Mucilaginibacter paludis DSM 18603: one gene and its partner. Each later gene encodes a partner of the first gene's protein in a complex. Links are inferred from orthologs where the notes say so. Each region holds a gene or a part of one and is shown in the gene's direction. Other genes may lie near its edges. The genes, in order: dinB and dnaN.

Region 1 (3,255 bases):
AAACATCCGAAGAAGCCTTGTTGTGCCTGGAACAGGATGGACTGGCCTCGTTACAGCTAATTTTCAATCTGTTCAGACAGCATGTGGCCGACGAAGTATTTGCAAAAGCTAAAGAAAAAAATGTGGCTATCATTGTACGGGTGCCTTTGGCCAGCGGCCTACTCTCGGGCAAATTTGAAGAGAAAACGAGCTTCCCCGAAAGTGATCACCGGAATTTTAATGCCAACGGCGAATCGTTTAATGCGGGCGAAACCTTTTCGGGAATTGAATTTAAAGAGGGTGTACGTTTAGCCAACAAAATAAAAGGCATGCTGCCCGACAGCCGTATGCCCCAATGGGCCATCCGCTGGATACTGGATCACCCGGAAGTTACCACCGTAATACCCGGCGCTTCGCGCGTAACACAGGTATATGCCAACATGGAGGCATCTGACCTGAGAGCATTATCGCCTGATGTTCATCAATCGTTAAGAAAGTTGTATGACGATGAAATTCATGATCAGATAAGAGGGCATTATTAAGTGATGGCTGATCAAACTCACGCGGGGGTTGCCACGGAGTAGTCATGGCGAATCAATGGCAAGGCAGGTTGGCTTGCCATCGATTCGTTTTTATACCTATGACAAGTGTATTAACTTAATGCACCTAAAAGTAAGCACTTCCGAATTTAAACAACAATCCTCTTTTACTATAAACAGGATACTCCTAACAGCATTAGCCATCTTTCCGCTCCGATAGGAGCTCGCAGAAGATTCCTCTTCGTACCTCATCGGAATGACATTTTTTTTTCAAACACCTTTCTCCAACGATATCATCCCCTGGAGTTTATCAATAACACCAAAAACATCTGATTATATTTGTATAACCAGCTATGGAAACGGAAGAGAAAAACCAGCTACGCAAAATTATCCATATTGATATGGATGCTTTTTACGCATCGGTTGAGCAGCGGGATAATGAAGAATACCGCGGCAAGCCGATAGTGGTAGGTGGCCCGCATGAGGGGCGTGGCGGCGTGGTGGCTACTGCGAGCTATGAGGCCCGGAAGTTTGGGATCCGCTCGGCTATGCCGTCAAAAAAAGCATTGCAGCTTTGTCCGCATGCCATATTTGTCCGCCCCCGCTTTGCTGTTTATAAAGAGGTATCGCAACAGATCAGGGAAATATTCAGCCGGTATACCGACCTGATCGAGCCACTCTCGCTCGATGAAGCCTATCTTGATGTAACCAACGATAAATTAAACATCGGCTCGGCTATCGAGATTGCCAAACAAATTAAGCAAGCCATCCAGGATGAGTTGCGGCTCACCGCTTCGGCAGGTGTATCGATCAATAAATTTGTGGCCAAAATAGCATCGGATATCAATAAGCCCAACGGGTTAAAATTTATAGGCCCATCCGGCATTGAAAACTTCATGGAACTGCTGCCTGTAGAAAAGTTTTTTGGTGTTGGCAAAGTAACTGCCGAAAAAATGAAAAAGATGGGCTTACATACCGGTGCCGATCTTAAAAAGCTGACCGAGGACGAGATGCACAGGCACTTTGGCAAAGCCGGACGCTTTTATTATCAAATTGTGCGTGGCCTTGACAATCGGGAGGTGCAGCCCCATCGCGAAACCAAATCCATGGGTGCCGAGGATACTTTTGCTTACGACCTCACCACTTTAGCCGAAATGAATGCCGAACTGGATAAAATTGCCGTAACGGTAGCCAACCGCTTAGAACGCTACCAACTGAAAGGCCGTACGGTTACCCTCAAAGTAAAATACAGCGACTTTAAACAAATTACCCGCAATCAATCATCCGCAGCGCCTATTGCCGACCTGGAAAGTATAACGGCCACGGCCAAACAACTCTTATTTACATCTTTTGAAGAGGGACAAAAAGTGAGGTTACTTGGTATATCGCTCTCTAATTTTGGCGAGGTAATTTTAAGGCAAAAACAGGATAAGCAAACAGGGCAACTGGAACTGTTTTAACTAAAGTTGCAATTAAAACATTTAGTATTAAGGCTGCCTTTAACTCCTTGTCAATTTTCTATCTTTGAAGTTATCAATGTACAAGTCAGCCACTGCCCTATTTTTAGCGATGTTTTTCTTAGCCGGAAGCACCTTGCTGCCATTGGGTGATTTTTCGCTGATGACCGACTTGCCCAATATGTACCGGGGCTATACTAAAATAGTAAAAGAAGAGCCGGATGTAATTGATTTTATTGGCGATTACCTTTTTAACGGAAAAGAAATTCTGGGCCACAACCGGCGCGATGCTCCTCAAAAACCAGATTCGGCCATACAGTTTCAACACCAGGCTAATTGCCTTAATATCATTTTAATACAGCTGTACCTGCCAGCTTTAAGCATTGCCGATGCCTTTAAGAAGCATATTGTATCCCAACAATTACTCCATACTTCCGATTATCAGAACGAGCTTTTCAGACCGCCCCTCGTCTAATGTAGTGTCACTAATGGATGATTCGATCAATCCGCAGTCTTAAGCCCAAGCTCAGCCTTAAAAAATGCAGAATCTGGGCTAAGGACTTCCGACCAAGTAGCCGTGACTTAAATCTGGTTAGTATCTCCCTTATTTTTTAGTTTAATTATTTAATCCGTGGCTTGCTGCATTTGTGGCCCGGCCATGCTGTCACTATATCATATTCATGAAAAAATTTTTAATAGTTTTTCTGCTGCTGCCTTATGCGCTAATGGCCCAAAATACATTCAGAGCAATTATACGCAACGACAATACCAAACAAACCTTACCAGGCGCTACAGCTACCATACAAATTTTAAATACAGGCGCTACAGCCGATAGTAGCGGACACCTTTCAATAGCTCACATCCCGAATGGAAAGGTAGAGATCAGGTTTAGTTTTGTTGGCCTGATGCCCCAGGAAAAGACGCTAACCTTTCCGTTAAAAAATCCGGACCAGGTATTTGAAATAAATCTGGAACCAACACCTGCCGAGATGGCTGAAGTTGTAATACAAAGCACCCGGACCAACCAAAATATACGCGATATACCAACCCGGATAGAAGCCCTGCCCTTAGAAGAGCTGGACGAAAAAGGCACCATGCGCCCTGGCGATATTAAAATGCTGCTTGCCGAAAGCACAGGCATTGCTACCCAGCAAACCTCGGCGGTAAGCGGTTCGGCCAATATTCGCATTGAAGGTTTGGATAGTCGCTATACGCAGTTACTTAAAGATGGCATGCCCCTATATCAAGGCTTTTCCGGAGGCCTGAGTTTGCTGCAAATT
Region 2 (3,216 bases), 3.4 Mb from region 1 along the record:
ACGATCAGTTGTTTCGTTACGGCATCCGCATCAACTACGATTTAATTATGGACATGAACTGCGCGCAAATCCCCGTTAATACGGGTAACGTGGCAGGGCAGGGGCAATTGCAAATGGTGCCCTGGTTGTTTTATCCGATATTTGTGCCGGTATCCAAACACCCGCTGGTAAAAAACCTGGATGGCATCCGCAGCGAATTTGCCAGCACTATAGATACGCTGGCGGTTAAGGGTACCAGAAAAACAATCCTTTTAACAACATCGCCCTTTAACCGCAAGTTAAGCGCGCCGCACCTGTTATCGTTACAGATGCTGGAAGAAGTACCCGATCCTAAAACATTCCAAAGCCCGGTTAAAACGGTGGGGGTATTGCTGGAAGGCACCTTCATATCCGATTTCCGTAACAGGCCGGTGCCTGATAGCATACACGAAAAGGTTGATGTGCTGCAGCAAAGCAAGCCAACCAAAATGATTGTTTTGAGCGATGGCGATATTTTTAAAAACCAGGTGGCAGGCGATGGGTCGCCTTTTCAGTTGGGTTTCGACCGCTATACTCAGCAATCATACGGCAATAAAAACCTGCTGCTTAACATAGCCGATTACATGACGGATGATTCCGGCTTGATAGGTTTGCGTACCAAAGAGGTACAATTAAGGCTGTTGGACAGGCCCCGCATCCGTAGCGAAAAATTAAACTGGCAACTGATCAATAATGTTTTGCCTGTTGCAATGGTGTTAATATTTGCTATTTTTCAACATTATATCCGCAGACGAAAGTATGCGCGCTAATTTTTCTATTTTTGATAGATAATATTGAACAGAATATGAGATTTATTGTTTCGACATCAACCTTGCTCAAACAATTACAGGCCGTTAGCGGCGCTTTGAGCAGCAGTACCGTATTGCCCATATTGGAAAACTTTTTATTCGAGATCAAAGATAGCAACCTAACCATCTCGGCTACTGACCTGCAAACCAGTATGACTACCTCTTTATCTGTCGAAGCCAAGGAGAACGGGCGTGTGGCTATTCCGTCGCGTATTTTGTTGGATACTTTGAAATCATTGCCCGAGCAGCCCATCGCTTTTTCGGTAGATGATAAAACATTTGCTATAGAAATTAACGCAGGTGACGGTAAGTACAAGCTAAGCGGCGAGAACGGCGACGATTTCCCTAAGATCCCCGTGGTAGAAAATGCTTCATCAGTAAACCTGCCTGCTTCTGTTTTAGCTGAAGCGATCAATAAAACTATTTTCGCGGTAAGTAACGATGAGTTGCGCCCCGCCATGACGGGTGTTTTTTGCCAGTTATCAACCACATCGTTAACCTTTGTGGCAACAGACGCGCACAAGCTGGTTCGTTACCGACGTAAAGACGCAAAGGCTGCTGGTACAACGTCGTTCATCCTGCCCAAGAAAGCTTTGAACCTGTTAAAATCGTCTTTACCGTCTGACGAGACAAGCGTAGCCGTTGAATATAACAACACCAGTGCGTTTTTTAAATTTGGCAATATTAACCTGGTATGCCGCTTAATTGACGAGCGTTACCCAGACTACGAAGCTGTTATACCACAAACCAATCCTAATAAATTACTGATTGATCGTCAGGCCTTTTTAGGCTCATTGAGCCGCGTGGCTATCTACGCTAATAAAACAACCCACCAAGTGCGTTTAAAAATCAATGGCAGCGAATTGAATATTTCATCAGAAGATATCGACTTTGCCAACGAAGCGCACGAGCGTTTAACCTGCCAATACGAAGGTGATGATATGGAGATCGGCTTCAACGCCCGTTTCCTGATCGAGATGCTGAAAAACCTGGGCAGTGCAGAGGTATCCTTAGAAATGTCGACACCTAACCGTGCCGGCCTGTTGTTACCGCAAGGTGGCGATGAAAACGAGGACGTGCTGATGCTGGTAATGCCGGTAATGTTGAATAGCTACGCTTAAGCAGTAGCCAATAATAGACGTTCAAGCAAGCTTTGACAACTTTTTAAAAGTTGTCAAAGCTTGCTTGAACGTTCCAAAACAAATGTCATTTGAGGAGGTACGAAGAGGAGTCTTCTGCGTCTGACCAGTCTGCTGTAGACTTATCGCTCTCAAAAGGTCCCTCCCTCCGGTCGGGATGACATGGTGGGAGAGGGTTGACCTCGTTAAAACAGATGTCCTTCCGATGAGGTACGAAGAGGAATTCTGCCTCTGACTGTTCCGTTGTAGACTTATCGCTCGCAAAAGGTCCCTCCCTCCGGTCGGGATGACATGGTGGGTGAGGGTTGACCTCGTTCCAAAACAGATGTCCTTCCGATGAGGTACGAAGAGGAATTCTGCCTCTGACTGGTCCGTTGTAGACTTATCGCTTGCAAAAGGTCCTTCCCTCCGGTCGGGATGACATGGTGGGAGAGGGTGAGCTCATTAAAACAAATGTCATACGATGAGGTACGAAGAGGAATCTTCTGCGTCTGACCGGTCTGCTGGATATTGGGCCTGATGCAGAATTAAAGCACAACCTTAAATCTTCTTAGCCAAAGCTTGCTGCCCAAATTGCAATAGCTTATCTGCCGGCATAAAACCAACCGTGCCCAATACGGGCTGCCCCTTCGAGTTAAATATAATTAAAGTAGGGTAGGCTTGCATCTGCCATTCTTTAGCCAGTTGCGGGCCAATGCCTTTTTCCATATCCATCGCCACGTTAATAAAGTTTTTATTATAAAAAGCGGCTACTTTATCGTTTTTAAAAGTGGTGGCTTTAAGCATTTTACAAGGCCCGCACCAGGTGGCATAGGCATCTACAAAGATGTATTTATGCTGGGCGGCGGCTTGTTTTAAAGCTAACTGCCATTGGTCTTCTATAAAAAGGATTCCGGTTGGCGTTTTAGAGGCAGCTTTGGTTTGTGCATAGCTGTTAACGGTTGTAACTTGAACGGCTATCAATAATAGGACGATGGACAATAATTTGGCTTTGCTCTTCATACATGTATAAAATGGATGTGAATATAGTTAAAAAAAAGAGGCTGTCTCAAAATTGGTGTGACCCCAAAAAGTTGGACAGTTTACAAAATTAAGTTTTTTGTACGAGAGCTCGGTATTCCACCGGGCTCTTTCCATTTAACCTGTTTTTTATTCTTTCATTGTTATAGTAATGAATGTATTCTTTTAACGAAGTTATAAATTCTTCCGCAGTTTCAAAGCTCTGTTTGTACAGTAATTCTGTCTTTAAG

The links.
Region 2: the proteins of dinB (region 1) and dnaN are in contact, whole or in part, in a solved structure (PDB 1OK7), measured with the Escherichia coli proteins. The link is inferred for Mucilaginibacter paludis DSM 18603 from one-to-one orthologs.

The regions. Positions count from the first base shown.
Region 1 is NZ_CM001403.1:5,252,468-5,255,722, reverse strand. The notes cover bases 1-2,924. They hold dinB (DNA polymerase IV), read left to right. Parts: upstream 1-871; coding sequence 872-1,978; downstream 1,979-2,924. Other genes in these bases: MUCPA_RS22245 (TonB-dependent receptor), read left to right, coding at 2,656-2,924; MUCPA_RS22250 (hypothetical protein), read left to right, coding at 2,055-2,450; MUCPA_RS22260 (aldo/keto reductase), read left to right, coding at 1-521. Outside these bases: more of MUCPA_RS22245, read left to right, coding at 2,925-3,255. UniProt on the Escherichia coli protein: Poorly processive, error-prone DNA polymerase involved in translesion repair and untargeted mutagenesis. Copies undamaged DNA at stalled replication forks, which arise in vivo from mismatched or misaligned primer ends.
Region 2 is NZ_CM001403.1:1,878,709-1,881,924, reverse strand. Bases 1-2,885 are described here. They hold dnaN (DNA polymerase III subunit beta), read left to right. Parts: upstream 1-823; coding sequence 824-1,948; downstream 1,949-2,885. Other genes in these bases: MUCPA_RS07960 (thioredoxin family protein), read right to left, coding at 2,507-2,885; gldG (gliding motility-associated ABC transporter substrate-binding protein GldG), read left to right, coding at 1-788. In the rest of the region: more of MUCPA_RS07960, read right to left, coding at 2,886-2,968. UniProt on the Escherichia coli protein: Confers DNA tethering and processivity to DNA polymerases and other proteins. Acts as a clamp, forming a ring around DNA (a reaction catalyzed by the clamp-loading complex) which diffuses in an ATP-independent manner freely and bidirectionally along dsDNA.